One region of the Lysobacter olei genome, then DNA from elsewhere that is predicted to be linked to it. Evidence: riboswitches for the same ligand, from Rfam matches in the RefSeq annotation. Region 1 holds a riboswitch; the other holds the start of a gene.

Evidence for each region. A riboswitch is a leader RNA that binds a small molecule or an ion and turns the genes downstream of it on or off. The one in region 1 is predicted to bind cobalamin.
Region 2: it holds a riboswitch for cobalamin, as region 1 does, so the genes downstream of both, btuB (TonB-dependent vitamin B12 receptor) here and ACYVBS_RS06340 (ribonucleoside-diphosphate reductase subunit alpha) in region 1, are expected to answer to the same signal.

What each region holds. Positions count from the first base shown of each region.
Region 1 covers NZ_BAAHAT010000003.1:293,209-309,245, reverse strand. The annotation lists gene ACYVBS_RS06345 (ribonucleotide-diphosphate reductase subunit beta) at 1-941, opposite strand, end outside; gene ACYVBS_RS06340 (ribonucleoside-diphosphate reductase subunit alpha) at 1,147-3,510, opposite strand; cobalamin riboswitch at 3,919-4,119, opposite strand; gene ACYVBS_RS06335 (phosphoglycerate kinase) at 4,453-5,625, shown strand; gene ACYVBS_RS06330 (HAD family hydrolase) at 5,724-6,374, shown strand; gene ACYVBS_RS06325 (GNAT family N-acetyltransferase) at 6,418-7,008, opposite strand; gene pyk (pyruvate kinase) at 7,071-8,537, shown strand; gene ACYVBS_RS06315 (class I fructose-bisphosphate aldolase) at 8,881-9,888, shown strand; gene cysK (cysteine synthase A) at 10,065-11,021, opposite strand; gene ACYVBS_RS06305 (efflux RND transporter periplasmic adaptor subunit) at 11,320-12,390, shown strand; gene ACYVBS_RS06300 (efflux RND transporter permease subunit) at 12,397-15,522, shown strand; gene ACYVBS_RS06295 (alanine/glycine:cation symporter family protein) at 15,688-16,037, shown strand, end outside.
Region 2 covers NZ_BAAHAT010000001.1:504,322-520,358, forward strand. The annotation lists gene ACYVBS_RS02620 (YebC/PmpR family DNA-binding transcriptional regulator) at 1-208, opposite strand, end outside; gene ACYVBS_RS02625 (esterase/lipase family protein) at 249-893, opposite strand; gene ACYVBS_RS02630 (DUF3016 domain-containing protein) at 962-1,504, opposite strand; gene ACYVBS_RS02635 (GNAT family N-acetyltransferase) at 1,553-2,071, opposite strand; gene ACYVBS_RS02640 (DNA primase) at 2,146-2,460, opposite strand; gene aspS (aspartate--tRNA ligase) at 2,569-4,344, opposite strand; gene ACYVBS_RS02650 (DUF3011 domain-containing protein) at 4,531-5,436, shown strand; gene ACYVBS_RS02655 (FmdB family zinc ribbon protein) at 5,440-5,748, opposite strand; gene ACYVBS_RS02660 (SIMPL domain-containing protein) at 6,029-6,742, shown strand; gene ACYVBS_RS02665 (YbhB/YbcL family Raf kinase inhibitor-like protein) at 6,749-7,309, opposite strand; partial or broken gene ACYVBS_RS02670 (ABC-F family ATP-binding cassette domain-containing protein) at 7,776-9,365, opposite strand; gene ybaL (YbaL family putative K(+) efflux transporter) at 9,503-11,206, shown strand; gene btuB (TonB-dependent vitamin B12 receptor) at 11,293-13,173, opposite strand; cobalamin riboswitch at 13,290-13,536, opposite strand; gene clpB (ATP-dependent chaperone ClpB) at 13,708-16,037, opposite strand, start outside.

The sequences.
Region 1 (16,037 bases):
TCCTGCACGTCCTGCAGGTCCATGAACGCGAACGGGTTGCTGGCCCCGAAGTGCTTCGGCAGGCCCAGTTGTGCCAGACGCTGGTCGGCGCAGTACTGCAGGTACTGGCGCATGTCGCGCGGCGACAGCCCGGCCACGCCGCCGGACAGCACGTCCTCGGCGAACTGCATCTCGCACTCCACGGCCTCCTCCAGCATCCGCACCACCTGGCGCTGCAGGTCCTCGTCGAACAGGCCGGGCTCTTCCGCACGCGCGGTGCGGATGACCTCGAAGGCGAACGCCATGTGGCAGCTCTCGTCGCGGAACACCCAGTTGGTGCCCGAGGCCAGCCCGTGCAGCAGCCCGCGCGAGCGCAGGTAGTACACGTACGCAAAGGCGGCAAAGAAGAACAGGCCTTCGATGCAGCACGCGAAGCAGATCAGGTTGAGCAGGAACTGGCGGCGCTGCTCGCGCGTCTCGATGCGCGTGAGTCCCTGGAGCGAGTCGATCCACTTGAAGCAGAACTCGGCCTTGGCGCGGATCGAGGGGATGTTCTCGACCGCCGCGAACGCCTTGGCGCGCGCGACCGGGTCGGGCAGGTAGGTGTCGAGCAGGGTGAGGTAGAACTGCACGTGCAGCGCCTCCTCGTACAGCTGGCGCGACAGGTACATCCGCGCCTCGGGCGCGTTGATGTGCTGGTACAGGTTCAGCACCAGGTTGTTGGCGACGATGCTGTCCCCGGTGGCGAAGAACGCGACCAGCCGCTCGATCAGGTGGCGTTCGGCCGGGCCAAGCTTGTGCTTGAGGTCGTTGACGTCCAGCGAGAAGTCGACCTCTTCCACGGTCCAGGTGTTTCGGATCGCGTCGCGGTACATCTCGTAGAACTGGGGGTAGCGCATCGGCCGCAGGGTCAGGTCGAAGCCGGGATCGAGCAGGCGGGGCGCGGCGGGTTGGGCGGACATGGGCGTTCCTTCGGACTTGGGGTGGGTCCGGGGGCAGGGCGGGCCGCGATCGTGTGCGTCCTTGCGGTCGCACCTCCGTGTGCGGCAACGATCGCGGCCCGCGATGCCCCCGGACCGCAAGGGCGGCGGGGCGCTGGGTGCAGTGGGCACCCCAGCGCTGGCGTGATCAACGGCGCGGCCGTCGCGACCGCGCGCGGATGTGGGCTTACTGGCAGGCCTCGCACGCCTCAGGGTTTTCCAGCGAGCAGGCCACGGCTTCGCTCGGGCTGTGCTCCGGCTTCGGCGCGGCGGTGCTCGCGCTGCTCACCGTGGTCTTGGCGATGCGCGTGGCCGGCCGCGAGCGCAGGTAGTAGGTGGTCTTCAGCCCCTGCTTCCAGGCGTACATGTACATCGACGACAGTTGGCCGATGTTCGGGCTCTCGATGAACAGGTTGAGCGACTGGCTCTGGTCGATGAACGCGCCGCGCTCGGCGGCCATGTCGATCAGTGATCGCATCGGCAGTTCCCACGCGGTGCGGTACACGGCACGCAGCGACTCGGGAATGGCATCGATGCCCTGGATCGAGCCTTCGGCCAGCTTGATCGCATCGCGCAGTTCCGGCGTCCACAGGCCCAGGGTCTTCAGCTCCTGCACCAGGTAGCGGTTGACCACCAGGAAGTCGCCCGACAGCGTCTCGCGCTTGAACAGGTTGGACACCTGCGGCTCGATGCATTCATAGCAGCCGGCAATCGACGCGATGGTCGCGGTGGGCGCGATGGCGATCAGCAGCGAGTTGCGCAGCCCGTGCGCCTTGATCCGCGCGCGCAGGCCGTCCCAGTCCAGCGTCGCGCTCGGCGCCGCGCCCCAGGCCTCGAACTGCAGTTCGCCCTGTGAGGCGCGGGTGTCGCCAAAGCCCGGGTGCGCCCCGTGCTCCAGCGCCAGTTCATTCGAGGCCGACAGGGCGTGGAAATAGATCGCCTCGGCGATGTCGCGCGACAGCGCGCGCGCGGCGTCGGAATCGAACGGCAGCCGCAGCTTGAAGAACACATCCTGCAAGCCCATCGTGCCCAACCCCACCGGGCGCCACTTCAGGTTGGCGGTGCGCGCGGTTTCGATCGGGTAGAAGTTCAGGTCGATCACCCGGTCGAGCTGACGCACCGCCAGGCGCACGGTCTCGGCGAGCTGCTCGAAATCGAAGCGACCGGCCTGCCCGTGCACGTTGCCTTCCGGGTACAGCTCGACGTGGTGGCTGAGGTTGATCGATCCGAGGTTGCACACCGCGGTCTCGTCCTGCGAGGTCACTTCCAGGATCTCGGTGCACAGGTTGGACAGGTGCACCACGTTGCCCTCGCGAAGGGTCTGGTTGCAGGCGCGGTTGGACTTGTCCTTGAAGTTCATCCAGCCGTTGCCGGTCTGGGCGAGGGTGCGCATCATCCGCGCGTACAGCTCGCGCGCCTTGACCTGCTTCACTGCCAGGCCCGCGGCTTCGGCCGCGTGGTAGGCGCGGTCGAAGGCGTCACCGAACAGGTCAGTCAGCTGCGGCACTTTGTGCGGGTCGAACAGTGACCACGCGGCATCGGCCTCGACCCGGCGCATGAACTCGTCGGGAATCCAGTTGGCCAGGTTGAGGTTGTGGGTGCGCCGCGCTTCGTCGCCGGTGTTGTCGCGCAACTCCAGGAACTCCTCCACGTCGGCGTGCCACGGCTCCAGGTACACGCAGGCTGCGCCCTTGCGCCGCCCGCCCTGGTTGACCGCGGCGACCGAGGCGTCCAGCGTCTTGAGCCACGGCACGATCCCGTTGGACAGGCCATTGGTCGAGCGGATCAGCGAGCCGCGCGCGCGGATGCGGCTGTAGCTCAGGCCGATGCCGCCGCTGAATTTGCTCAGCTTGGCCACGTCCATGTAGCGCTTGTAGATCGCCTCCAGCGAGTCTTCCGGCGAGTCGAGCAGGAAACACGACGACAGCTGCTCGTGCGTGGTGCCGGCGTTGAACAGCGTCGGCGAGCTGGGGATGTAGTCCAGTTGCGCCATCTTGCGGTACAGCGCCAACGCGTCGGACACGTCGTCGGTCAGCGCGCAGGCGATGCGCAGGAAGAACTGCTGCGGGGTCTCCACTACCGTGCGCGCGGTCGGGTGCCGCAGCAGGTAGCGGTCGTACAGCGTGCGCAGGCCGAAGTAGTCGAAGCGCTGGTTGTGCGTGTTGTCGATGGCATCATTGAGCTTGCGCGCGTTGGCCTGGACGAACGTCAGTAGCCGGTCATTGATCAGTCCCAGTTCGTGGCCGCGGGTGACCGACTGCGAGAACGCGTAGATCTCGATGCCGGCGACTTCCTTCTCGATCACGCCGGCGAGCAGGCGCGCGGCCAGCCGGCCGTACTCGGGCTCCTCGGCGGTGAGCAGTGCGGCGGTGCGGATCGACAACTCGTCCAGTTCGCGGGTGCTGGCACCGTCGTACAGGCCCGAGATGGTGCGGGTGGCCACGCGCATCGGATCGACCGCGTACAGGCCTTCAGCGTTGCGGGCCACCGCGCGCACGATCTTGTTGAGGTCGACGGGCTCACGGCGACCACTGCGCTTGGTCACGGTCATGCTGAAAGCGGTGGCCGGCGGGGTCAGGGCGAAGCCGCCGGGCCGTGCCCCGTCGGTGTCGGAGCGTTGGTCAGCGGCGACGCCGTCGGTGCGGGCGTCGGCAAGGGTGTCGATGGACGGGGACGCGGTCATGGCTGGAAGACTCCGGTGCATGGGCGCACGGATCGCCGCCTTCCCTCGAAGGACGACGCGCGGCGGTGCGGACGCGGCCGGATGCCACTGGCATCGGCTGCGCGACCACGCCCCCGCGGGCGCGGAGTCAGCAGGGTGCTACGGAGGTGTCGCGCCGCCCGAGACTGCAGCGGACGGGGGCGATGGCAGGCCATCGCCACGGCCAGGACGCGGGGCGTCGTGGCGCGACACCGACCGTCCTCCCCCGAGGACTCCCTGGCCGGTCACCGCGCGGTGTGCATCGCGCGGCTGTCGGCAGGTCTTCGGGCTCGGGACACGACGCCGTGCGTCACCTACTGGCGGTCGCTTCCCAGGCCGTGTCGCCCAGTGCCAAGACCGCGGTCGTTTCCCATACCGCTGCGGGGCAGCGCCGGCATTTCACCGGCTTCCCTTTTCAGCCGACCCGTGAAGGCCGGCACCGACGACCCCAAGATATCGGGTTTTCTGTCCCCGTCAACACGAAATGTGGGGCTAACCTGCCCGGGGCTTGCGGGGCAAGGGTTTGCGCGACGTGGGCGCGGTGGTGGCATGGAGGGCGTGTGGTCGGTGCTTGGGAGGGTGTGGGGTTGGTGCGTGCGCGGTTGGGGCGTGGAGCGCGGCCCGCGATAGGACGCCGCGTGATGCCGGCATCGCGCGCGTCGAGTGAACGGCCCCGGCCGGCCCGGCGGCCGCGGTTTGCCGGCGGGACGACCGGGCGGGACAATAGCGAGCTACGCGCCGGCCGCCCGGGCCGTGCCGCACCCCCTCCCCATCGCCCCAACGGAACCGACCATGTCCATCGTCCGCATGACCGACCTCGACCTCGCCGGCAAGCGCGTGCTGATCCGCGAAGACCTCAACGTGCCGATCGAGGACGGCCGCATCACCTCCGAGCAGCGCATCACCGCCTCGCTGCCGACGATGAAGTTGGCGCTGGAGAAGGGCGCCGCCGTGATGGTCACCTCGCACCTGGGCCGCCCGAAGGAGGGCGTGTGGTCGGAAGCCGATTCGCTGGCGCCGGTCGCCAAGCGCCTGTCCGAGCTGCTCGGCATGGACGTGCCGCTGGTCAAGGACTGGGTCGATGGCGTTGACGTCGCGCCGGGCCAGTTGGTGCTGCTGGAGAACTGCCGCATGAACGTCGGCGAGAAGGCCGATGACGAGGCCCTGTCGCAGAAGTACGCCGCGCTGTGCGACGTGTTTGTCATGGACGCCTTCGGCACCGCGCACCGCGCACAGGCCTCCACCCACGGCGCGATCCGCTTTGCCAAGATGGCCGCTGGCGGCCCGCTGCTGATGGCCGAGCTCGACGCGCTCGCGAAGGCGCTGGAGCATCCGGCGCGTCCGCTGCTGGCGATCGTGGCGGGCAGCAAGGTCAGCACCAAGCTGGAGCTGCTGGCGTCGCTGGTGGGCAAGGTTGACCAGTTGATCGTGGGCGGCGGTATCGCCAACACCTTCATCGCGGCGATGGGCCATTCGGTGGGCAAGTCGCTGGTGGAAATGGACCTGATCGACACCGCCAAGCAGATCATGGCCGACGCCAAGGCGCGCGGTGCCGACATCCCGGTGCCGACCGACGTGGTCGTCGCGCCGGCCTTCGCCGCCGATGCGCCGGCCACGGTCAAGGCCGTCGATGCGGTGGGCGCCGATGACATGATCCTCGACATCGGCCCGGACACCGCCGCGGCCTATGCCGCGCTGATCGCCAAGGCGGGCACCGTGGTGTGGAACGGTCCGGTGGGCGTGTTCGAGTTCGACGCATTCGGCAAGGGCACCGAGGCGCTGGCGCGCGCGATCGCGGCGTCGCCGGCGTTCTCGATCGCGGGCGGCGGTGACACGCTGGCGGCCGTGGACAAGTACGGCATCGAGCAGGACGTGTCGTACATCTCCACGGGTGGCGGTGCGTTCCTGGAATTCCTGGAAGGCAAGGAGCTGCCGGCCGTGGCGGCGCTGAAGGCGCGCGCCTGAGTCATCGCGGCGTCGTTGCGCAGTCCTGATGATGCCCTGAGTTGTCCTGCGGGCCGGTGTGAACCGGCCCGCTTCGTTTCCACGTTTACGAGTCCCCCATGGCACACCACAAGCCCACGCTCTTCTTCGACATGGACGGCACGCTGATTGATTCCGCGGTCGGCATCACCCGCTGCGTGGCGCACGCGCTGCAACGCATGGGGCTGGACGTGCCGCCGGACGAAGCGCTGCGGCAGTGGATCGGTCCTTCGTTGCGCACCAGCTTCGCGCCGCTGCTGCACGATGCTGCACGGGTGGAACAGGCGGTGGAGCACTATCGCGAACGCTTCGAGACGCACGGCTGGGCCGAGCATGAGGTGTATGCCGGCATCGACGAGGCGGTCCGCACGCTGCATGCAGCAGGGCATCGGCTCGCGATCGTCACGGCCAAGAACGAACCGCACGCGCGCAAGATCGCCGCGCACCTGCCGTTCGGGCATCTGTTCGAGGACGTGATCGGGGCCACGCCCGATGGCAGCCGCAGCCACAAACCGGAGCTGATCGGCGAGGCATTGCAGCGGTTGGCGCTGGCGCCCGAGGGCTGCGTGATGATCGGTGACCGCCACATGGACATCGAAGGCGCGCGCCACCACGGCATGCGCCACGTGGGCGTGTTGTGGGGCTTTGGCGGTGAGGTCGAGCTGCGCGCAGCCGGCGCCTTGCACCTGGCAACGTCGCCCGCGCAGTTGCCGGCGTTGCTGGTGGCCTAGCGCCTCTCTGCGTGGTGCGGCGCGGACTTGCCGCCGTGGTGGCTCAAGGCTCCCCGGTGCGCCAGTCGCGCGCCAGCAACCCGTACATGGCGGAGTCCTGCAGGTCGTCGGCCACGCGCCAGCGTTCGCGCAGCAGGCCTTCGCGGACGAACCCGAGGCGCTCCACCAGCCGGCACGAGGCCACGTTGCGGGGATCGATGTCGGCTTCGACCCGCCGCAGCCCGAGAGGGCCGAACGCATGGTCAAGCACCGGGCGCAGCATGTTGCGCGCATGGCCCCGGCCCCACTGCGAGGAGTGCAGCGCGTAGCCGATTTCCGCTCGCCCCTGGTCGGGGTTGATGGCGAACAGCGTCACGCCGCCGATCAGCCGGTCGCTCTCCACGTCGGCCACTGCCCAGCACAGCAGGCGCGCGGGATCTTGGCCTTCGAGGGCGCCTTCGAAGCGCTCGCGTGCCTGCGCCACGTCGGTCCAGGCAGGGAAGCTCCAAAAGCGCATCACCTGCGGATCGGCGTACAGCGAATAGAAGTCCTGCAGGTCGTCGCGCCGATGCGGACGCAGGCGTACGGTCCCCGCGTCCAGCACGGGCAGTGCGCACGATGCGTGGGGTACCGCGGACGTCGTGGCGGTTGGCATACGTATTCAATCCGTTCGGTAGCGAGGCTGTGCTAGCGTGAATCCACTCACGGAAGTCTGACATGCCCACTACGCTTCGACGCACCAAGATCCTCGCTACCCTCGGCCCGGCCACCGATGCGCCGGGCGTCCTCGATGCTCTCCTCGCCGCTGGCGTGGATTGCGTCCGGCTCAATTTCTCCCACGGTGACCCCGCCGGTCAGATCGCGCGTGCGCACGCGCTGCGTGAAGCCGCGGGCCGCGCCGGACGCGAGGTCGGCATCCTCGCCGACCTGCCGGGCCCCAAGATCCGCATCGAACGTTTTGCCGACGGCAAGGTGCAGCTCAAGGCCGGCGACCGCTTCGACCTGGTGGCCCGCGCCGATGCGCCCGCCGGCACCGTGCACGAGGTGGGCGTCAGTTACCTCGGGCTGCCCGGCGACGTGAAGCCCGGCGACGTGCTGCTGCTGGACGACGGCATGATGCAGCTGCGGGTGGAGGCAGTGGAGGGCGAGCGCATCGTCAACACCGTGCTCAACGATGGCGCGCTGTCGGACCGCAAGGGCCTGAACAAGCAGGGCGGCGGACTGTCGCTGGGTGCGCTGACCGAGCGCGATCGCGAGTTGATCGCGGTGGCCGCCGAGCTGGGCGCGGACTTCATTGCGGTGTCGTTCTGTCGCACCGCCGAGGACATGCACGAGGCGCGCCGGGTGGCACGGGCGGCGGGCAGCAACGCCGCGCTGGTGTCGAAGATCGAGCGCGCGGAGGCCATCGAGAACCTGGCCGAGATCGTCGAGGCCAGCGACGTGGTGATGGTGGCGCGTGGTGACCTCGGCGTGGAGATCGGCGATGCCGAGTTGCCGGGCCTGCAGAAGAAGATCATCCGCGAGGCCTTGGAGCGCAACCGGGTGGTGATCACCGCCACGCAGATGCTGCAGTCGATGGTCGACAGCCCGATCCCGACCCGCGCCGAGGTGCTGGACGTGGCCAACGCGGTCATTGACGGCACCGACGCGGTGATGCTGTCGCAGGAGTCCGCCGCCGGCCGCTACCCGGTCAAGGCGGTGGAGGCGATGGCCCGCATCTGCCTGGGCGCCGAGCGCCAGTTCAACCACGACACCGACTTCGAGGAAGCCCCGCGTGGGCTGGACCGTGCCGACCATGCGATCGCGATGGCGGCGATGTTCCTGTCCGAGCACATCGGGGTGCGCGCCATCGTGGCGATGACCGAATCCGGTGGCACGGCACGCTTCCTGTCGCGGTTCCGGGCGCCGTCGCCGGTGTTCGCGCTGTCGCGCCATGCCGACGCACGCCGCCGCATGGCGCTGATGCGCGACGTGACCCCGTTTGCGTTCGACAGCCGTGGCATGGCCTCGCGCGATGCGGCGCGCGGCGCGGTCCGCCAGTTGTTCGAGGCGGGCCACCTGATGCCGCACGACCGGGTGATCTTCACCAGCGGCGACACCATGGAGCAGCACGGTGCGACGAACACGCTGCGCCTGCTGGAAGTGGGGGCGGATGGTTGCGCCCAGGGATTGGGGGAGCTGTAGGCCGGCAGGGGGCGGTGGCTCCCGCTTGGATCGGCCAGTCGCTCCCCGATACTCGCTTGGTGTCCGACCCAAGCGGGAGCCACCACCCCCTGCCCACTGGGTTTGAGGGTGAGAGGGGTTGAATAGGTCGCGGTGAGGGGTGCCTGCCTTCCGGGTTGGGCACCAAGCGAGTATCGGGGAGCGACTGCCCAACCCGGGCGGTAGGCACCCCGTCCCTCGCAAGGCGCCGCAGGCCAAGGGAATTAACCATTCCCGCCAAGGATTTGCGCCAGCGCGGGCGGGACGTGGGGTGGAGGAGCGGGCTATAATCCCGTTTCTTTCCCAGCCGCTCCCTCAGGATCCCATGAGCATCGAACAGCTTGCCGAAACCGCCCTGGCCATGGTCGCCCCGGGCAAGGGCATCATCGCCATCGACGAGTCCAACGCCACGTGCAAGAAGCGTTTCGACAGCGTCGGCATCGAGTGCACCGAAGAGACCCGCCGCGCCTACCGCGAGCTGCTCCTGACCGCGCCGAAGCTGGGCGAGCACATCTCGGGCGCGATCCTGTTCGACGAGACCCTGCGCCAGTCGACCAAGGACGGCGTGCCGTTCACCAAGGTCATGATGGACAACGGCATCATCCCGGGCATCAAGGTCGACAAGGGCACCTTCCCGCTGGCCGGCTTCCCGGGCGAAGTGGTGACCGAGGGCCTCGATGGCCTGCGTGGCCGCCTGGAGGAGTACTACAAGCTCGGCGCCCGCTTCGCCAAGTGGCGCGCGGTGATCAACATCGGTGACGACATCCCGTCGGGCACCTGCATCGACGCCAACACCCACGCGCTGGCCCGCTACGCCGCCCTTTGCCAGGAGCAGGGCCTGGTGCCGATGGTCGAGCCGGAAGTTATCATGGACGGCAGCCACGACCTCGACACCTGCTACGAGGTCACCGAGGTGACCCTGCGTTCGCTGTTCGCGTCGCTGTACGAGCACAACGTGCTGCTCGAAGGCACCATCCTGAAGGCTTCGATGGTCATCTCCGGCACCACCTGCGAGGAGCAGGCCGGTATCGAGGAAGTGGCCGCCGCCACCCTGCACTGCCTGAAGGCCAACGTGCCGGCGACCCTGCCGGGCATCGTGTTCCTGTCGGGCGGTCAGTCCGACCAGGCCGCCACCGCGCACCTCAACGCGATGAACCAGATGGGCGACAAGCCGTGGCCGCTGTCGTTCTCGTACGGCCGCGCGATGCAGCAGGCCGCGCTGAAGCTGTGGGCGCAGGACATGATCGGCAACTACGCCGCCGCGCAGCAGACCGTGTACGAGCGCGCCCGCGCCAACGGCCTGGCCGCGCTGGGTGAGTGGCAGGCCGCGTAAGCGACCTCGCCCTCTCGGGTTCAAGAAAAACGCCGGTCACATGACCGGCGTTTTTTTGTTTGCTGGGCGCGTCGGCCAGCGGGTGGGGCGCAAGCCGCGCTGTTGGGCCGCCTGCCGTGTTGGGCACCTGCGCGGCTGCGGATCCGTGGCGTATCCCCATTCCGCGCGCGTGGCAATTACGGCAGGCTCGCCAGCCACTCGTCGTCCGAGCCCTCGTTGACGTCCTCGAACAGGAAGGTACTGAGGTAGCGTTCGCCCGTGTCGGGCAGCATGGCGAGGATCGCCGCGCCGGGGTCGGCGGTGCGGGCGACTTCCAGCGCCGCGGCCAGGGTCGCGCCAGCGGAAATACCGACGAACAGCCCTTCCTCCGCGGCTAGCCGGCGCGCGGTGTCGCGGGCCAGTACGTCGTCGATGGGCAAGATGGCGTCGGCGATTTTGCGGTTGAGCACTTCGGGCAGGAAGTCCGGGGTCCAGCCCTGGATTTTGTGGGGCTGCCATTCCTTGCCGGACAGCAACGACGCGCCGGCCGGCTCGCAGGTGGTGATGCGCACTTCGGGGCGCGCCACCTTCAGCACCTCGCCCACGCCGGTGAGAGTGCCACCGGTGCCCCAGCCGGTGACGAAGTGGTCCAGCCGTCGACCGGCGAAGTCGCGCAGGATCTCGGTCGCCGTGGTCTGGCGGTGGTAGGCCGGATTGGCGGGGTTGGCGAACTGGCGCGCCAAGAACCAGCCGTGTTCTTCGGCCAGCTGCGCGGCGCGCCGGACCATGCCGCTGCCGCGCTCGGCTGCGGGGGTCAGGATCACCTTGGCACCGTAGGCGCGCATCAGCTTGCGGCGCTCGATGGAGAAGGTCTCGGTCATCACGGCCACGAACTTGTAGCCGCGGGCCGCGCAGACCATAGCGAGCGCCACGCCGGTGTTGCCGGACGTGGCCTCGACCACGGTGTCGCCGGGCTTGATCAGGCCGCGGGCCTCGGCATCGAGGATGATCGCGATGGCAAGCCGATCCTTCACCGAGCCACCGGGGTTGAACGACTCGACCTTGGCGAAGAGCTCGATGCCGGGCGGCCCGATGCGGTGCAGGCGCACGACCGGAGTGCGGCCGATGGTGTCGAGGATGCTGTCGTGGATCATGGGGAGGCCTCGGGGGACGGTGGCCGGGCGTTCCCGCACGGCTTGCAGGAAGGATCACGGGACAAGGGCCGGCACGCGGCCGCGCCCATGCATGCGGCAGCCTACGCATCGGGGCGTGCAGGGGGCGTCACGCCACCTGTGCATCCAGCCGCCGCAACGGGCCGTATATCCCGGTGCCTGTCTGTGACCCCCGGCTGGCCGAATCTGGCGGTTGGCCCCTGGGTCAACCAATGGCCCACGTGGCCGTTAACACCAAGCTACTAGAATCGGGGTCCCCAGCCCGAAACCGGCCCAACGCATGCCTATCCTGTCCCTGTCCCGCACCGCCTGCGTTCTCGCACTTGGCCTGACCCTCAGTGCCTGCGGCGGTGGCAAGGACGGACCCGGCAAGGGCGGCGGCGACCGGCCGACCACGGTCACCACCACCGTGGTGCAGCCGCGGGCATGGAATGACACGGTGCAGGCGCTGGGCACGGTGAAGGCGCACGAATCGGTCACCGTCACCGCCAAGGTCAGCGAGACGGTGGAAGGCGTGCATTTCGACAGCGGCGATGTGGTGCCCAAGGGTGCGCCGCTGGTGACGCTGAGCGGGCGCCAGCAGCAGGCCGCGTTGAACGAAGCGCAGGCCAACGCCAACGAAGCGCAGCGCCTGTTCAAGCGCCAGGAAGAATTGGCGTCGCAGCAACTGATCGCGCGCGCCTCGCTGGACAGCCAGCGGGCCACCCGCGATGCGGCCAACGCGCGCGTCGCGCAGATCCGCGCCAACCTCGGCGATCGCGTCATCCGTGCGCCGTTCTCCGGCGTGCTGGGCCTGCGCCAGGTGAGCCCGGGCGCATTGGTCACGCCGGGCACGGTCATCACCACGCTGGATGACACCTCACGGGTGTTCATCGATTTCCCGGTGCCGGAGGCGGCGTTGGGCCACGTGGCGCCGGGCCAGCGCGTAAGCGGCACCAGCGTGGCCTGGCCCGGCCGCACCTTCGATGGCACGGTCGCGACGGTGGACTCGCGCCTGGATGCGGCGACCCGTGCGGTCATCGTGCGCGGTGACTTCCCCAATGCGGACCGCGCGCTGCGCCCGGGCATGCTGCTGCAGGTCACCCTCAGCCGTCCTGAGCGCCAGGCGCTGCTGCTGCCGGAGATCGCGGTGGTGCAGGTGGGCAATGCCAGTTACGTGTTCCGCGTGGGCGCCGATGGCACCGCCGAACGCGCGGACGTCAAGGTTGGCGTGCGTCGTGATGGGCTGGCCGAGATCGTTGAAGGGCTCAAGTCCGGCGATCGCGTGGTCGTGGACGGCACTGGCAAGCTGCGTCCGGGCGCGAAGATCGTGGAGGCCTCGGCCTCCACGCCCGCCGGCGCCAAGGGCTGACCGCCGATGCTGCTCTCCGACATTTCCATCCGCCGACCCGTCTTCGCGACGGTGATGAGTCTGCTGCTGATCGTGCTCGGCGTCATGGCGTTCTCGCGCCTGACCCTGCGCGAGCTGCCCGCCATCGACCCGCCGATCGTGTCGGTGTCGGTCAGCTACCCCGGCGCTTCGGCCGCGGTGGTCGAGACCCGCATCACCCAGGTACTGGAGGATGCGCTTGCCGGCACCGAGGGGATCGAAACCATCGAGTCACGCAGCGTCAATGGGCGCTCGGGCATCACCATCGAGTTCAGCCTGGACCGCGAGATCGAAGCGGCGGCCAACGACGTGCGCGACGCGGTCAGCCGCGTGGTCGACCGCCTGCCAGAAGAGGCCGACGCGCCGGAGATCGAGAAGGTCGAAAGCGACGCCGAGACCATCATGTGGCTCAACATGAGCTCGGAGAAGATGGACACCATGGAACTCAGCGACTACGCCGAGCGCTACGTGGTGGACCGCCTCTCCAGCATCGACGGCGTGGCCCAGGTGCGACTGGGCGGCGGCCAGCGTTACGCGATGCGCGTGTGGTTGGACCGTGACGCACTGGCCGCGCGCGGCATCACCGTGGGTGACGTGGAAAGCGCGTTGCGCGCCGAGAACGTCGAGCTGCCCGCCGGCCGCATCGAATCGGCCGATCGGGACTTCACCCTGCGCGTGGCGCGCGGCTACGAGCGCGCCGAGGAATTCGCGCAGATGCCGCTGCGCAAGGGCAGCGACGGCTACGTGGTGCGCCTGGGCGACGTCGCCAAGGTGGAGCTGGCCTCGGCCGAGCGCCGCGCCTACTTCCGCAGCAACGGCGCGCCCAACGTGGGCCTGGGCATCATCAAGACGTCCACGTCGAACGCGCTGGATGTGGCCAAGGCGGTGCGCGCTGAAGCCGAACGCATCCAGCCGAGCCTGCCACAGGGCACGAAGATCTTCGTCGCGTTCGACAGCACGGTGTTCATCGACGCCTCGGTGGAGCGCGTGTACCACACGCTGTTTGAGGCGATCGCGCTGGTGCTGATCGTGATCTGGTTGTTCCTGGGCAGCGTGCGAGCGGCGTTGATCCCGGCGGTGACGGTGCCGGTGTGCCTGGTGGCGGCGTTCATCCCGCTGTACCTGTTCGGGTTCTCGATCAACCTGCTGACGTTGCTGGCGCTGGTGTTGTGCATCGGTCTGGTGGTGGACGATGCGATCGTGGTGCTGGAGAACATCCAGCGCCGTGCCGACCTGGGCGAGCCCAAGCTGGTGGCGTCCGCACGCGGTACCCGGCAGGTGGCGTTCGCGGTGATCGCGACCACCGCGGTGCTGGTGGCGGTGTTCCTGCCGGTGGGCTTCATGGAAGGCAACACGGGTCGCCTGTTCCGCGAATTGTCGGTGGCGCTGGCCGGCGCGGTGGCGCTCTCGGCCTTCGTGGCGCTGACACTGACGCCGATGATGTCGTCCAAGCTGGTGCGGCCGCACAAGGAAGAGAAGTCGCTGGCCATCAACCGCTGGGTCAATGCGCGACTGGACGGCGTCGGCGTGCGCTATCGGCGCTTCCTGGATCGCAGCGTCGAACGCCCGTGGTTCTTCGGCGCGCTGATGCTGGCGGCGCTGGCGCTCAGCGCGGTGCTGTTCAAGCTGGTGCCGTCCGAACTGGCACCGCCGGAGGACCGCGGCGCGTTCTTTGTCTCGGTGATGGGCCCGGAAGGCGCGGGTTTTGATTACACCGTGGGGCAGATCCAGCAGGTGGAGTCGGTGCTGATGGGCCAGATCGGCGAAGGCAAGCCGATCCAGCGCGCCAACACCCGCGTCCCCGGCGGCTTCGGCGCCAGCGAGGAGATGCACACCGGCCAGGTGATCGTGTTCCTGCAGGACTGGGACAAGCGCGACGTCAGCACCAGTGACGTGGTGGACAACCTGCGCGGCGAACTGGGCAAGCTGCCGGGCGTGCGTGCCAACCCCTCGGTGCGCACCGGCCTGGTACGCAGCCGCGGGCAGCCGGTGCAGATCGTGCTGGGCGGACCGGACTACGCCGAACTGGCCCAATGGCGCGACCGTTTGCTGGCGCGGATGGAGCAGAACCCGGGCCTGTTCTCGGTCGACTCCGACTACAAGGAAACGCGCCCGCAGATGCGTGTGGACATCGACCGCCAGCGTGCGGCCGACCTGGGCGTCAGCGTCACCGCGATCGGCAGTGCGCTGGAATCGATGATGGGCAGCCGCCGCGTCACCACCTTCGTGCAGGACGGCGAGGAGTACGACGTGGTGGTGCAGGCCGGCAAGGAGGGCCGCGCCTCGCCCGCGGACCTGGCCGCGATCCAGGTGCGCGCGCGCGACGGGAGCCTGGTGCCGCTTTCGAACCTGGTCACGCTGCGTGAGCTGGCCGAGCCGGGCAGCCTGAATCGCTTCAACCGCCTGCGGGCCATCACCATCAGCGCGGGCCTGGCGCCGGGTTATCGCATGGGCGAGGCGATCGAGTGGCTGCAGGGCGTGGTCCGCGAAGAGCTGCCGGAGCATGCCCAGATTGACTGGAAGGGCGAGTCGCGCGAGTACCAGCAGGCGGGTGGCGCGGTGCTGCTGACCTTCGCGCTGGCATTGCTGATCGTGTTCCTGGTGCTGGCGGCGCAGTTCGAGAGCTTCATCCACCCGCTGGTGATCATGCTGACCGTGCCGCTGGGCGTGCTGGGCGCGTTGCTGGGCCTGTGGCTCACCGGGGGCACGCTGAACCTGTTCAGCCAGATCGGCATCGTGATGCTGGTGGGCCTGGCGGCGAAGAACGGCATCCTGATCGTCGAGTTCGCCAACCAGCTGCGTGACGAGGGCCGGAAAATCCACGACGCCATCGTCGAAGCGTCGGCGGTGCGCCTGCGGCCGATCCTGATGACCTCGATCGCCACCGTGGCCGGCGCGCTGCCGCTGGTGCTGGCCGGTGGTCCGGGCTCCGCGAGCCGGGCCACGATTGGCGTGGTGGTGATCGCGGGCGTGTCGTTCTCCACCCTGCTGTCGCTGGTGGTGGTGCCGGTGTTCTACGTGCTGCTGGCGCGTTACAGCCGCTCGCCGGAAGCGGTGACCCGCGAGCTGGAGGAGCAGGAAGCCACCACGCCGCAGGCCGGCGGACACGCCTGATCCCCGGGGGCAGCGCCACGCGCCTGCCCCTGCGGTCGCCGGGAATTGCCGGCCTCCCGCGTGAATCCGCGCCGAAAACCGTACCGTCCGCCCCCCCAATACGGGTATCTTGGGCGCCTTGAGCGCGCGTCCGGGGGCGCGCGTGCCACATTTCGGGGAGTTACTGTGGAATCACTGCTGGCCTCAATCAACGCCATCATCTGGAGCAAGGCACTGATCTTCATGTGCCTGGGCGCCGGTATCTTTTTCACCATCCGCACCCGTTTCATGCAGGTGCGCGGCTTCGTGGAGATGGCCCGGCTCACGGTCAGCGGACAGAGCTCCGCGGCGGGCGTCTCCTCGTTCCAGGCACTGGCCATGTCGATGGCCGGCCGCATCGGCATTGGCAACATCGCCGGCGTGGCCACCGCCATCGCCTTCGGTGGACCCGGCGCGGTGTTCTGGATGTGGGTGATGGGCTTCCTGGGCGCGTCTACCTCGTACGTGGAATGCACCTTGGCGCAGATCTACAAGGT
Region 2 (16,037 bases), on a different contig from region 1:
TGGCGCGCTCGACCACGTCCTTGGACATGTTGGCGCCCAGCGCCTTGTCGATGGCCACGCGCAGGCGCGGGTTGTTGCCCGGGTCGCCGCCACTGGTGCGTGCGGCGACGGAGATTTCACGGATGATCTTGGTGAACATCTTGCCGCGCTTGGCGTCTTGGGCGCCTTTGCGGTGCTGGATGTTGGCCCACTTGGAATGGCCGGCCATAGGGTTGAGCGGTCCTGGAAAGGGATGTTGCGGCGCGAAATTATAGGCCGGCCCGCGGTCGCGCGCTGTGTGGGCCGCTCCGACCCGCGGGGCGATCCCCGGCAGGCGGCGACGGGGCCGTGAACCGCCCCTCGCCCAGGAAGCTCAAGGCCAGCCGCGCCGCTGCGTCCGAAAACAGCAGGCCCGAATGGCTGGTGGGGATAACGGCATGGTCGGCCAGACCGGGGAGACGGGTTTCCTCGACAGCCACCGTGCCGTCGCTTGGGCCGGGAAAACGGCCGAAAAACTGTCCCAGCCCCACGGGTTGCTCGCCCGCGACCACCCCGACCTCGGCAGCCCCCTGCCACGCCGGACAGCCCGTACGCAGCAGTTCCGCGGAGCGCCCCAGGCACGCGGCCCCCAGGGCGCGATTGGCCAGTCCGCCGGCCGCGGCACTGCCCGCCAGCGGCGAGCCCAGGCAGACCACCCGGCCCACCGGGAGGTCGGGATAGCGCTGCAGCGTGCGCAGTGCGAGCAGCCCGCCGAGGCTGTGCGCAACCACGTCGCTAGGGGTTCGCAGGGCTTCGGCGAGGGCAGGCAAGACCGCATCGGGGCCTTGCGTCACCGGCGCGTAACCAAACAGATGCGGCGCGTAGCCGGCTTGGCGGAGCCGATGCGCGTGCCAGCGCATCGAGGCGCGTGGCATCCACAGCCCGGGCAGCAGCAACACCCGCCGACCGGCGGCCCCAGGCGCGGCGGCCGCGCCGCGCGCGGTCACGGAGCGCCCAGCTCGCGGCGCAGCCAGTCGTCGATGAGGCGCTTCTCGTATCGCAGCGGGTCCGTGTCGGCGACGGTGGACTGCAGCATGAAGCCCACGTCCACCAGCCGGCGCTCGCCTTCGGCCACGACCGCGCCAATCGCATCAACGTGGCGGAACTTCAGGTGGATGCGCGGGGGATAGACGTCACGGACGATGCGCAGGTCGGTAGACCCGGCGGATCGGGCGGGCTCGTATTCGCCGGCGCGATCCACGTCCAGCAGTTCGACCTCGAGCCGATGGCCCGGCGGCAACCGGCGCTCGGCCTGCTGGCGCAGGTGTTCGGCCAGCGGACGGATCCAGGTGCCGCGATCGGTGGGCATGGCCCCCCAGGTGGACTCGGAGAAGTCAGCGGGATCGCGCCAGGACACGGCGACGGGCCCCTGGGCCGCCAACGCGCCCGGCCCCGTGGCCTCAGGGGTACTGGCGCAACCGGTAACCGCCAGCACGGCGACGAGCGCCGCGCCCATCCAACGCACGGTGGACTGATGTCGTGCCATCACCCTGCTCCTCGACCTGGAGATGGGACGATTGTGCACCCAAACCCGCTAGCGCGGCGGTAGGCGTCGCAGGATGAATTCGTGGTCGCGGACGCGGCCGACGGGGAACTCGTAATCGCCCACGTGTTCGAACCCGGCGCGGGCGTAGAAGCGCTGCGCACCGAAGTTTTCCGACCACACGCCAATCCACAGCGTGCGGGGGCCATTGCGTTCCAGCCAGTCCAGCACGGTCTGGAACAAGCGCCCACCCCAACCGCCGCTCTGGTAAGGCTTCAGTACGTACAGGCGCTTGAGTTCGCCGTCGCCGGGCTGGACGTCCGGGTGCGGCAATCCGCACGGTCCGGCGGCGGCATGGCCGACCGCGACGCCATCGTCCTCCAGCAGCCACACCGCGTAATCCGGGTGGGCCAGGATGATGCGCTGCTTTTCGACGTCGTAGGCGTCGTCGAGGAACGCGGCGAGATCCTCGGGCGGGTACAGGTGGCCGAAGGTTTCAATGAAGGTGCGACGCGCCAGGTCCGAGAGGACCGGCGCGTCGTCAACGGTGGCGCGGCGAATCGTCAGCATGGGTGCAGGAAGGGCTCGTACTCGGGGAGAGGGCACGTGCCGCACCCTGCATCGCCGGAGACAGGGACTGGAAATCAGGCCTTGCCCTCATCCTCATCCTCATCCTCTTCCTCGTCGTCTTCGTATTCCTCGTCCTCGTCTTCTTCGTCGCCTTCCTCGTCCTCGTCGCCTTCTTCGTCCTCTTCGTACTCGTAGTCGTCCTCGCCGAAGTCCTCGCCATCCCAGCGGCCTTCGCCGTCCGGCACGAACGCCAGTGACATGGCATTGGCGGCGATGCCCACGCGCACCAGCCAGCCGCCGAACACGCGGGCGCGCTCGGTCACCAGGCCCGCATCGGCGCCTTCATTGGCCAGTTTTTCCCACTGCAGGGCGAAAGCGAACTCGGTCATTGCGATGACTCCGGAATTGGGGGCAGGACACGGACGCGGCGCATGCCGCGTCGAAACAAACGGGAGAGGTCCGGGCAGGCGCGGAAGCCTGCCCTCGCGGGCATCCGATCAGCCGGCCTTGGGGGCGACCTCACGCACCTGCACGTGCACTTCGGCCAGTTGCGCGTCGGGGATCGGCGACGGCGCATCGGTCATCAGGCACTGCGCGGTGGTGGTCTTGGGGAAGGCGATGACATCGCGGATCGAATCACTGCCGGCCATCAGCGCGGCAATGCGGTCGATGCCGAAGGCGATGCCACCGTGCGGCGGCGCGCCGTACTTCAGCGCGTCCAGCAGGAAGCCGAACTTGCCCGCAGCCTCCTCGGCGCCGATGCCGAGCAGCTCGAACACCGCCGACTGCATCGCCGAGTTGTGGATGCGGATGGAGCCGCCGCCGATCTCGTTGCCGTTGAGCACCATGTCGTAGCCGCGCGACACCGCGGTCTTGGCGTTGGCGCGCAGGTCGTCGATGGAATCCACGGCCGGTGCGGTGAACGGGTGGTGCAGCGCGACGTAGCGGCCTTCCTCGTCGTCCCACTCAAACATCGGGAAGTCGGTGACCCACAGCGGGGCCCAACCATCGGCGACCAGGTTGAAGTCCTTGCCGGCCTTAAGGCGCAGGGCGCCCATGAAGTCGCTGACCGTCTTGTACTTGCCGGCGCCGAAGAAGGCGATGTCGCCGTTCTGCAGGCCGATGGCCTCCAGCAGCGCCTTGAACGCGTCCTCGGTGAAGAACTTGGCAATCGGCGAATTGATCGCGCCGGCCTCGTCCAGCTTGACGTAGGCCAGGCCCTTGGCGCCGTACTTGGCGGCGTGCGCGGCGTATTCGTCGATCTGCTTGCGCGACAGCGACGCGCCGCCCGGGATGCGCAGCGCAACCACGCGGCCATCCTCGTCGCTGGCGGCGTCGGTGAACACCTTGAACTCGCAGCCCTTCACCAGCTCGGCGACATCGACGAATTCCAGCGCGATGCGCAGGTCGGGCTTGTCCGAGCCGTAGCGGCGCATGGCCTCGGCGTAGGTCATGCGCGGGAACTGCGCGGCGAGCTCCACGTCCATCACTTCGCGGAAGACGTGGCGGATCATGTCCTCGGTGAGGTCCTGCACGTCGCGCTCACCGACCCACGCGAACTCCATGTCGAGCTGGGTGAACTCGAGCTGGCGGTCGGCGCGCAGCGCCTCGTCGCGGAAGCAGCGCGCGATCTGGTAGTAGCGGTCGAAGCCCGCCATCATCAGGATCTGCTTGAACAGCTGCGGCGACTGCGGCAGGGCGTAGAACTCACCCGGGTGCATGCGCGCCGGCACCAGGAAGTCGCGCGCGCCTTCCGGGGTGGCCTTGGTCAGGATCGGGGTCTCGATGTCCTGGAAACCGCGCGCGTCGAGGTAGTGGCGCAGCGCCGACACCAGTTTGGTGCGGGTGCGCATCTTGCGCTGCATTTCCGGGGTGCGCAGGTCCAGGTAGCGGTACTTGAGGCGGATGTCCTCGCCCGGGTTCTCGTGGGCGTGGAACGGCAGCGGCTCGGCCTTGTTCAGCAGCTCGATCTTGGTGGCGACCACTTCGACCTTGCCGGTCTTGATCTTGTCGTTGACCGCATGGCGCGCGCGCACCACGCCGGTGATGCGCAAGCAGTCCTCGTAGCCGACGGCCGCGGCGGCGGCGAGCACTTCGGCGTTGCCGGCGGTGGCCGCATCGGGCTCGGCGACGATCTGGACGATGCCTTCGTGGTCGCGCAGGTCGATGAAGCACAGGCCGCCCAGGTCGCGGGCGACGTCGGCCCAGCCGCACAGGGTGACGGTCTGGCCGATCAGCGCCTCGTCGACGAGGCCGCAGAAGTGGGTACGCATGCAGAACTCCGGGTGGGGTTGCGGCGGCCGCGGGGCCGCAGGGCCGGCGAGCACCGGCAAACACATCATTTTAACTGGTCCGGCCACGTACTGGCGGCCCGGACCGCCGGCTTGTGCCGGCCTTGGCCGGCCAGCCCGCGCCCCGCCGTACCCACCACTGCATGACGACAAGCGTAAGGAGCGACCATGAGCCGTACCCTGTTCCCGCTGCTGACCCTGCTGTGCTCACTGGTGCTGGCGGCGCCCACCTGGGCGCAGTCGCAGCGTGCCTACGCGCCCGAAAACCTGAAGACCTTGTCGTACAACGACCAGGTGCGGGTGATCAGCCTGGAATACGAGGAGCAGTCCGGCGGGCGCCGCATCCCGGACGACCAGTTGCGCTTCTATCTGGACCAGGTGAACCGCTCCAACTGGGGGTTCAGCCGGATCAAGTCCGACATCGCCGAATCCCTGCGCGGCAGTGGACCTGCCCCCGCCCCGCCCCAGTCACAAACCGTGCGCTGCGAAAGCAGCGACGGCCGCGGCCACACCTGTCGCACCCCGTGGCAGGGCCATTCGCGCCTGGTGCGCCAGCTGTCGCGGGCGGATTGCGTGGAAGGCCAGACCTGGCAATCGCAGTGGGGCCAGGTCTACGTGGGCAACGGCTGCCGTGGCGAGTTTGCCGAGGCGTTTGCCCCGCCCGCCGGGGGTGGCAACCGGGTGACGTGTGAAAGCACCCACTCCCGGCTCAAGACCTGTCCCACGCCCTGGGCCGGTGCATCCCGCCTGGAGCGGCAGCTGTCCAGCGCGCAGTGCATCCAAGGCCGCAGCTGGGGCTCCAACCGGGGCTCGGTCTGGGTGAATGAGGGGTGCCGCGCGGTGTTCGGGCCGGGCCGCGGCCCGGGCTGGGGTCCGGGCGGGCCGTACTCGGTGACGTGCGTCGCAACCGGCCCCGGGCACACCACCTGCGCGTGGGACGCCCGACGAGGGCGTCCGTACGTGCTGGAGCTGCTGTCGTCGACGCGCTGCGTGGAGCGCATCAACTGGGGCTATGACGAGCGGGTGGGCCTTTGGGTCAGCGGCGGTTGCCGCGCCCGGTTCGGCGCACGCTGAGCGTCAGCCGCTGCTGGCGGCCTTGGGCGCCGGCTTGGATTCCGCGGGCTTGGCGTCGGCGGTCTTTGACTCGCTCGCCTTGGGCGCGCCGGAACTGCCCTCGCCCGCCAGGTTGCGCTTCTTGTCGCCTTCCTTCTTGAAGTCGGTCTCGTACCAGCCCCCGCCGGCCAAGCGGAACTGCGGCGCGGTCAGCTGGCGGCGCACCTGCGGCGCCCCGCAGGCCGGGCAGTCGGTGGGGTCGGCATCGGACATCTTCTGCAGACGGTCGAAGCTGTGGCCGCAGGCGGCGCATTCGAAAGCGTAGATAGGCATGGCGAGCAACGGATAGGTGTGCGACGTTCTACCGGGGTGGCTATCCCGGCGCGATGGGGTTCCGGGCGGTGCGGCGCGAATCTGGCCGCCCGGCCGGCTGGATGCGGGCGTCGTGGCCGGTTATCAAGGCGCCACGATACACGCCGTCGGTCTCGCCGGCGCTTCGGACGCCGCCCGGGGGTGGCGGGGTCGATCGGGCCATCCATCCGCCGGCCACGGTCCAATCGCCGTTCATCACGCATCGCTATGCTCCATGCTGGTGTCCACAAGGAGGTAGAAGATGACTTCGTCCCGTTCACTGGTCGCTGCGGTGGTGGTGGCGTTGGGCCTCGCCGGCGCCGGCTGGTTCGTCGCCGACGGCATGGCGCGGTTGAAGACGCAGGACCGTTTCGTCACGGTCAAAGGCTCGGCCGAGAAAATCGTCGACGCCGACCTGGTGGTGTGGCCGTTGTCGCACACCGTGGCCGGCAACGATCTGCCGCAGGTGCAGCGGCAACTGGATGCCAACACCGTCACCATCCGCGAGTTTTTCGCCAAGGCCGGTTTCAAGCCCGAGGAGATCGTGGTGTCGCCGCCGAGGCTGGAGGATCGCTGGGCCTGGGCGTATGGCGAGAACCGGCCGCCGGAACGTTACCGCTACTCAACCACGGTCACCCTGCGCACCGGCCGTGTGGCTGACGCCATTGCCGCGCTGCGGCGCACCGGTGAACTGGTCAGCCGCGGCATCCTGATCGGCGGCCAGGAGGGCGGCGGCAGCGATCCGACCTTCGATTACACCCAGCTCAATGCGGTGAAGCCGGCGCTGATCGCCGAGGCCACCGCCAATGCACGCAAGTCCGCCGAGCAGTTCGCCAAGGACTCCGGTGCGCGACTGGGCGGCATCCGCAGCGCCAATCAGGGCGTGGTCTCGATCAGCGACCGGGATCGCGGCAGCCCGCAGGTCAAGACCGTGCGCGTGGTGACGACGGTGGAGTACTTCCTCAAGGGTGAATGACGCCGGTCAACGTCCGCGCTGGTACGTGCCGACCAGCGCGGTGTGACCGAGGATGTGGCCCTCCATCGCCTTCATCAGGCGCGCCTTGTCGGGCTGACCCAGGTCCGGCAGCACCACGTCCAGCGCGTACAACTTGTGGAAGTAGCGGTGGCGGCCCACCGGCGGACACGGGCCGCCGTACCCGGTGCGGCCCCAATCGTTGACCCCCTCGCGGGTGCCGGGCGGCAACTGCCGGGAACCCCCTTCGCCCAAGCCGTCGGCGGTGGCCGGCAGGTTGTAGAGCACCCAATGCACCCAGGTCATGCGCGGCGCGGCCGGGTCCGGCGCATCGGGATCGTCCACGACAAGGGCCAGGCTGCGGGTGCCGGCGGGCAGGCCCGTCCAGTGCAGGTCCGGAGACCGGTCTTCCCCGTCACACGTCAGGCGCGCGGGCATGCCCCCTTCGTGCGCGAAAGCGGTCGAACTCAGGCGCAGGGTCATGGGCGGCTCCTTGGCACCAACGGGCGTCGCCGCGAGGGCGGTCGTCAGCACCAACGGCACGCAGGACAGGAGGCGGGCAAGCGACATGGCGACTCCTCCGCAGGAGCCGCCAGTGTGCGCCTTTCCATGCTTCGCGCGGGGGCTGAGGGTCCCGGGAGCAGGTCGCCCAGCCGCGCCGCCGAAGCCGACGCGCGGGCCAGGCCACTCAGGCGGCGTCGTACAGCGCCAGGTAGGCCTCTTCCGCCTCGGCCAGTTGGACGGCCAGCGCAGCCCGCTGCTGTGACAGGCCGGGCACGTCGGCATAGCGCGTGGGGTCGGCCAAGTCCATGTCGATGGCGTGCAGCTTGGATTCCAGTTCAGCGACGCGGGCTTCGGCCTGCGCCAGCTTGACCGGGTTGGCCTTGCGCGACTTGCCCGTCGGGGCCGGTGCTGGCGTTGCGGCGCTGCGCGTGCTGGCGACCGCGGCCGTTTCGGCCACGGCGGGCATCGCCGCGCTGATCGGGTCCGTGCCGTCCCCGCCCTTGCCGGCCTTCGCCGCCTTCACCTGCTTCACCGACTTGCCGTCGTTGCTGCTGTCGCGGCTGCGCAGCCAGCTGGCGTAGGCGTCCAGGTCGCCGTCGAACGGCTGCGCCACGCCATCGGCCACGCGCCAGAAGGTGTCGCAGACCAGGCCGATCAGGTGTCGGTCGTGGCTGACCATGACGATGGCACCGTCGAAGTCGCTGAGCGCTTCGGCCAGCGCCTCGCGCATCTCGAGGTCGAGGTGGTTGGTCGGTTCGTCGAGCAGCAGCACGTTGGGCTGGGTCCAGGCGATCATCGCCAGCGCCAGGCGCGCGCGCTCACCGCCGCTGAAGCCGTCGACCGATTCGAAGGCGCGGTTGCCGGGAAACTGCCACTTGCCGAGGAAATCGCGCAACTGCTGGGTGGCCACGCCGGGTGCGAGGTCGGCCAGGTGGTCGATCGGGCTGCGGCCCTCTTCCAGCGACTCCACCGTGTGCTGGGCGAAGTAGCCGATGCGCAGGTCGGGGTGGCCGCCGCGCTCGCCGGTGAGCAGCGCGATGTCGCCGACCAGCGATTTGACCAGGGTGGACTTGCCGGCGCCATTGGGGCCGAGCAGCGCGACGCGGTCGCCGGCCTCGAGGATGAAGCTGACGTTCTCCAACACGACGTGCTCGCCGTAACCGCAGTCGGCGTCGACCAGGCGCAGCAGCGCGTGCGGCAGCTTGGCCGGGGCCGGGAAGTCGATATGCAGCGAACGCTCGGCGCGCACCGCCTCGGTGCCGGCCAGCTTTTCCAGGCGCTTCATGCGGCTCTGGGCCTGCTTGGCCTTGCTGGCCTTGGCCTTGAAGCGGTCGATGAACTTCTGCAGGTGCTCGCGCTCGACCTGCTCCTTCTCGAAGGCGATCTGCTGCTGGCGCAGCTGCTCGGCGCGCTGGCGTTCGAAGGCGGTGTAGTCGCCCACGTACAGCTTGGCCTTGCCTTCGTTGAGGTGGATGGTGTGGGTGGACACGCCGTCGAGGAACTCGCGGTCGTGCGAGATCATCAGCAGGGTGCCGGGGTACTTCAACAGCCACTGCTCCAGCCACAGCACCGCGTCGAGGTCGAGGTGGTTGGTGGGTTCGTCCAGCAACAGCAGGTCGGACGGGGTCATCAGCGCGCGCGCCAGGTTCAGGCGCACGCGCCATCCGCCGGAGAACTCCTTGACGGCGCGCTCGTGGGTGTCGGGCGAGAAACCCAGGCCGTGCAGCAGCTTGCCGGCCCGCGCGGTCGCGTCATAGCCGTTGAGCTCGGCCAGGCGCAAGTGGGCGTTGGCCACGGCCTCCCAGTCTTCACGCTCCGCCGCGTCGCGTTCGGCGAGGATGACCTTGTGCACCTCGGCATCGCCGGAGAGCACGAACTCCAGCGCCGGCTCGTCCAGCGCCGGGGTTTCCTGCGCCACGCTGGCGATGCGCACGCGGGCGGGCACGTCGATGTCGCCGCGGTCGGCTTCGACCTCGCCCTGGATGGCGGCGAACAAGGACGACTTGCCGGTGCCGTTACGGCCAATGACGCCCACGCGCCAGCCGGCGTGCAGGGCGAGGTCGACGTTGGACAGCAGCAGGCGTTCGCCGCGCCGCAGGGCGAAATCTCGGAAGGCAATCATGGCGACATTGTACGTGGCCACACTGCCCCGCAGGGATCGGCCGACGACCTTGCCGGATCGGGCCCCTTGGCCCGTGTCCGGGTTGTGATGGCCGTGGTCAGCCCCTATACCTCTATGTCTTGGCCTTGGGAGAGCCGATGCACCACACGTCCCTGATTGCGATCCTCGTGGCCGGCTTCGTGCTGGCGTTCATCTTTGGCGCACTGGCGCAGCGGCTCCGGCTGTCGCCGCTGGTGGGCTACCTGATAGCGGGCATCGTCGCAGGGCCGTTCACCCCGGGCTTCGTCGGCGACCAGACCCTGGCGCCGCAGCTGGCCGAGATCGGCGTGATCCTGCTGATGTTCGGCGTGGGCCTGCATTTCTCGATGCGCGACCTGCTGTCAGTCAAGGCCATCGCCCTGCCGGGCGCGGTGGCACAGATCGCCGTGGCCACGGTACTGGGCTGGGCGATGGCACGGATGCTGGGCTGGTCGCATGGTGCGGGTGTCGTGTTCGGCCTTTCGCTGTCGGTGGCCAGCACGGTGGTGCTGCTGCGTGCACTGGAGGAGCGCCGCCTGCTGGATACCGGCAAGGGCAAGATCGCCGTGGGCTGGCTGATCGTCGAGGATCTGGCGATGGTGCTGGCGCTGGTGTTGCTGCCGGCGCTGTCGGGGCTGTTGACGGGCGAGGCCGCCGACGGGGTCTCGGTGTGGAAGGCGATCTTCACCACCATCTTCAAGGTCGGCGCGTTCCTGCTGGTGATCCTGCTGGTGGGGCGGCGGGTGATCCCCTGGGTGCTGGAGCGCGTGGCCGGTACCGGCTCGCGCGAGCTGTTCACGCTGTGCGTGCTGGCCATCGCGCTGGGCGTGGCGTTCGGATCGGCGGAACTTTTCGGAGTGTCGTTCGCGCTGGGCGCGTTCTTTGCCGGCATGCTGCTGAACGAATCGGAGTTCAGCCACCAGGCGGCCACCGAGACGCTGCCGCTGCGCGACGCGTTCGCGGTGCTGTTCTTCGTGTCGGTCGGCATGCTGTTCGACCCTTCAATCCTGGTCCAGCGACCGCTGGACGTGCTGGCCGCATGGGCGATCATCGTGTTCGGCAAGTCCGCCGCCGCCTACATGCTGGTGCGCGCCTTCGGCAAGGAACACGGCACCGCGCTGCTGATCTCAGCCAGCCTGGCGCAGATCGGCGAGTTCTCCTTCATCCTGGCCGCGCTGGGCCTGCAACTGAAGATCCTGCCGCAGGACGGCCATGACCTGGTGCTGGCCGGCGCGCTGCTGTCGATCATGACCAACCCGCTGATCTTTGCCTGGCTGGACCGGCGTCGCGCACGCGAAGCGCTGCAGGCGAGCCGCGAGAAGGCGGATGCCGCCCAGGCGGCGGACGACCTGGCACCGGGCATTCCCGAGGGCTTGTCCGGGCACGTGATTTCCATCGGTTATGGTCGGGTCGGCAGCGAACTGGGCCGCCTGCTGACCGAGCGTGACGTGCCGGTGGTGGTCATCGACACGGACGATGACCTGATCGCGCGGGCGCGGGCAAGCAACATTCCCGCCATCCGCGGCAACGCGGCCAACGAGCAGGTGCTGCGCGAGGCGGCACCGGAACGCGCGACCACGGTGATGCTGGCGATTCCCAATGTGCTGGAAGCCGGCGAGATCATCGCCAAGCTGCGTGCGATCAACCCGGGCCTGACCATCGTGGCGCGCGCGCACAGCGACGGCGAGGTCAAGCACCTGCTGGAGCGCGGCGCGGACGGCGCGGTGATGGCCGAGCGCGAGTTGGCGCACAGCCTGGCGGAGATGGTGATGGCAACGCCGCCGTATCGCGGCAGCCACCACCTGCCGCCGGCGGTGGCCTGACCCGACGATCGGGGTTCAGATGCAAGGAAGGCACCGTGCCGAAGCACGGTGCCCCCTGACGCCGGCCCACGGCCGGCCTGCGGGCATCAACGATGGCCGCGGTAGCGCAGGCTCAGCAGGTACGTGCGACCCGGCTGACGGTAGTACGCGGCGGTTTCGTACTCACGATCGAACACGTTGTTCGCCGTCAATTGCAGCGACCAGGCGTCGTTAATCGACCAGCCCATGCGAAGGTCCGTCGTCGCGTAGCCCGGCAGGCGGGTGGTGTTGTAGACCTCGTCGAAGCGCTCGCCGACGGCCTGGACGCTTGCCCCGGCACTGAAGCGACCGAAGCGGCGATCGGCGTCGATCCGGCCATTCTGTCGGGCACGGCGCGGGAGCAGGTTGTCCTGGTTGAAGCCCTCGGAATCGTCGCGCGGGTCCAGCCACGTCACGCTGCCGCGAAGCTGCCAGCCCAGCAGCGTCGTGTCAGCGGCGAGTTCGACGCCACGGATACGTGCCCGGTCGATGTTGTTCGGCTGACCCCACGGGTGCTCCGCATCGACTAGGGTGGGGTCGTAGCCGATCAGGTCCTCCACGCGGGTCTGGTAGGCGTTGACCGACCAACCACCCCAGCCGTGCTTGCCGCGCACGCCAATTTCGGCGGTTTCCGAGGTCTCGGGCGCCAGGTTGGGGTTGCCGAAGTACGGGTAGTAGAGGTCGTTGAAGCTCGGCGCCTTGAACGCAGTGCCATACCGGGCCGTCAGGCGCAGCGCCTCGGTGAAGTCCCAGCCCCACGCCACACTGCCGGTGGTCTTGCCGCCGAACTGCTCGTTGTCGTCACGGCGGACGCTGGCCTGGATCGAGTGCGCACCCAATGCATGCTGCCACTGGCCGAACACGGCACGGTTGGTGCGTCCATCCACGACGTAGGCGTCGGTGCTTTCGATCTCGTCGCGCAGCCAGTCCACGCCCACGGTGAACAAGCCCCGCTGCGTGGAAACATCGGCCTGCAGCGAAGCCAGCGAGCGCAGCGTTTCATACTCGGACGCAAAGACTTCGTCGTGGAAATCACGGCTGCGGTCCTTGGCTTGCCCCACCCGTGCGGTCAGCTTGAGTCCTTCGGCGGCGTAGCCGACACGCGCGCCGGTCACCTGCTGCACCACGTGTGATTCGTTGGCGAAACCGCCGTCGTACTCATTGCGCCCATCGGCATGCAGCACGCGCGCGTCCGCATCCCATGCCTCACTGAAGCGATAGCCGGCCTGCGCCGACACCGAGTTGTTGGTATAGCCATCGCGATCGGGCTCATCGATCCCGCACCCCGCGAACGGCGTCGGCGCAGGACGGCAGGCATTGATGCCGTTGGTGGTGTCGTGGGCCAGGTTCAACTGGTACCAACCACGCTCGCCACGGCCACCGATGCCGGCGGTGGCACGCCGCGTACCGAGGTTGCCGATGCCCACGCTCGCTTCGGGAGTGAAGCCCGTCTGGGGCCGCCGCGTGAACACCTGCACGACGCCGCCGAGCGCTTCGGAACCGTACAGGCTGGAGAAGGGGCCTCGCACGATCTCGATACGCTCGATCTGCTCGACCGGAATGTCCTGCAGCGCCGCCTTGCCTGCCGTCGCCGACCCCACCTTGATACCGTCCACCAGCACCAGCAGGTGGTCGGATTCGGCGCCGCGCACGAAGAGCGAGCTCTCCTTTCCGGGGCCGCCGTTATTGGACAGCGAAACGCCCGGCACGGTCCGCAGCAAGTCCGGCAGGGACGCCGGCTGCAGGCGCTCGATGTCTTCGCGGGTGATGACGCTCGTGGAGACCAGCGACGCGTCCTGGGTCACGGCGGTACGGGCGCCGGTCACGACCACGCCATCGAGGTCGGTGGCCTGGCCTTCTGCCAGCGCGGGAACGGCGCTCAACGTGGCGGCGAGCGCCAGCGATACCGCCAGCACGGTGCGGCGGGTACGGAAATTACGGGAAACCATCGGGTACTGCTCCTTGGCCGCGCCTGCCCGCGCGGAAAACGTTGGGAATGGACAGGCGGCAGGAAAGGACGCAGACGCCACGCGCGTGCATGGCCCCCGTGACATCGCCCACCGCATGTCGGGTCACGCCAATGGCCGGTCTCCGGGCTCGCGGGTGGGTGCGCTCAAGCATCCGGGGACGGCGCCTTCCCGTGCCGAGGGCACAGTGGCATTCGCCGGTCCCGACCCGTCCTGGGGTCACCTCGCCTACCGTTGCGGGGGCAGCTCCGGAATTGCCACGGCCATCGACCAGACGGCGGGCGCACCGGATTCCCGTTTCAACCACCGGCTTGGCCGGCGGTCACCTCAGGCGGCAGCGATTCTAGCACCCCACGATCATTGGGCCCCATGCGGCATGGCAACGCCCTCATGAGCGAAGGGCATATGCGCGAGGATGTCCGACGGCGGCGCGCCTACCCAGCCCGCGCGCCAAGGCCGAGACGAGTGCAGCAGAGCGGGTGCGGCCCCCGTGTCGAGGCCGCACCCTAAGCGTGCTCAGCCCTTGCGGAACACCAGCGCTCCGCCTTCGGCCTCCACCTGCACGGTATCGCCATTGGCGAATTCGCCGGCCAGGATGCGCTGGGCCAGCGGGTTCTCCAATTGCTGCTGGATGGCCCGCTTCAGCGGCCGCGCACCGTACACCGGGTCGAAGCCCACGTTGCCCAGCAGGTTGAGCGCGTTGTCCGACAGCGCCAGCTTCAGCCCGCGTTCGTGCAAACGCTTCTCCAGGCTCTTGAGCTGGATCTTGGCGATCTCGCGGATCTGCGCCTTGTCCAGCGGGTGGAACACCACGATGTCGTCGAGGCGGTTGATGAACTCCGGGCGGAAGTGGCTCTGCACCACGCCCATCACCGCGGCCTTCATCTGCATGTAGCCTTCCGGCGTGTCATCGGCGGCCATGTCCTGGATCATCTGGCTGCCCAGGTTGCTGGTCATGACGATGACGGTGTTGCGGAAGTCGACCGTGCGGCCCTGGCCGTCGGTCAGGCGGCCGTCGTCCAGCACCTGCAGCAGGATGTTAAACACGTCCGGATGCGCCTTTTCCACCTCGTCCAGCAGGATCACGCTGTACGGGCGACGGCGCACCGCCTCGGTGAGGTAGCCGCCTTCCTCATAGCCCACATAGCCCGGAGGCGCACCGACCAGCCGGCTGACCGCGTGCTTCTCCATGAACTCGCTCATGTCGATGCGCACCATCGCGTCGCTGCTGTCGAACAGGAATTCGGCCAGCGCCTTGCACAGCTCGGTCTTGCCCACGCCGGTGGGACCGAGGAACAGGAACGAGCCGGACGGACGGTTCGGATCGCTGAGGCCCGCGCGCGAACGGCGCACGGCATCCGACACCACCTTGATGGCCTCCTCCTGCCCAACCACGCGGCCGTGCAGCACGTCCTCCATCTTCAGCAGCTTCTCGCGCTCGCCTTCCAGCATCTTGCTGACCGGGATGCCGGTCCAGCGGCTGACGATCTCGGCGATCTCCTCGGCGGTGACCTTGTCCTGCAGCAGGGTGAAGCCCTTGGTCTCGGCTTCCTGCGCCGCGTGCAGTTGCTTTTCCAGCGTCGGCAGGGTGCCGTACTGGATCTCGCTCATGCGGCCGAAGTCCTGCTTGCGCTGCGCGGCCTCCAGCTCCAGCTTGGCGGCCTCGATCTGCTCCTTGATCTTGGTGGCGCTCTGCAGCGTGGCCTTCTCCGCCTTCCACACCTCTTCCAAGTCGTTGAACTCGCGCTCCAGCGTGCCGATCTCGCTTTCCAGGTCGGCCAGGCGCTGCTTGCTCGCCTCGTCCTTCTCCTTCTTCAGCGCCTCGCGCTGGATCTTCAACTGGATCAGGCGGCGTTCCTTGCGGTCCAGTTCCTCCGGCTTGGAGTCGATTTCCATGCGGATCCGGCTGGCAGCCTCGTCCATCAGGTCGATGGCCTTGTCTGGCAACTGGCGGTCGGCGATGTAGCGGTTCGACAGCGTGGCCGCCGCGACGATCGCCGGGTCGGTGATCTCCACGCCGTGGTGCACGGCGTACTTCTCTTTGAGGCCGCGCAGGATCGCGATGGTGTCCTCGACACTCGGCTCGCCGACGAACACCTTCTGGAAGCGGCGCTCCAGCGCGGCGTCCTTCTCGACGTACTTGCGGTACTCATCCAGCGTGGTCGCGCCGATGCAGTGCAGTTCGCCGCGCGCGAGCGCGGGCTTGAGCATGTTGCCCGCGTCCATGCTGCCTTCGGCCTTGCCGGCGCCGACCATGGTGTGCAGCTCGTCGATGAAAAGAATCACCTGGCCTTCGTTCTTGGCCAGGTCGTTGAGCACGGCCTTGAGGCGCTCCTCGAACTCGCCGCGGAACTTGGCGCCGGCGATCAGCGCGCCCATATCCAGCGACAGCACACGCTTGCCGCGCAGGCCTTCGGGCACCTCACCGTTGATGATGCGCTGGGCCAGGCCTTCGACGATCGCGGTCTTGCCCACGCCGGGCTCGCCGATCAGCACCGGGTTGTTCTTGGTCCGGCGCTGCAGCACTTGCACGGTGCGGCGGATTTCCTCGTCGCGGCCCACCACCGGGTCAAGCTTGCCGCTCTCGGCGCGTGCGGTCAGGTCGATGCAGTACTTCTCCAACGCCTGGCGCTGGTCTTCGGCATTCTCGGATTGCACGCTCTCGCCTCCGCGGATCTTTTCGATGGCTGCTTCCAGCTTCTGCTTGTTGGCGCCGGCGGCCTTGAGCGCCTTGCCGGCCTCACCACCATCCTCAAGCGCTGCCAGCACGAACAGTTCGCTGGCGATGAAGGCATCGCCGCGCTGCTGCGCCAGCTTGTCGGTCACGTTGAGCAGGCGGCCCAGGT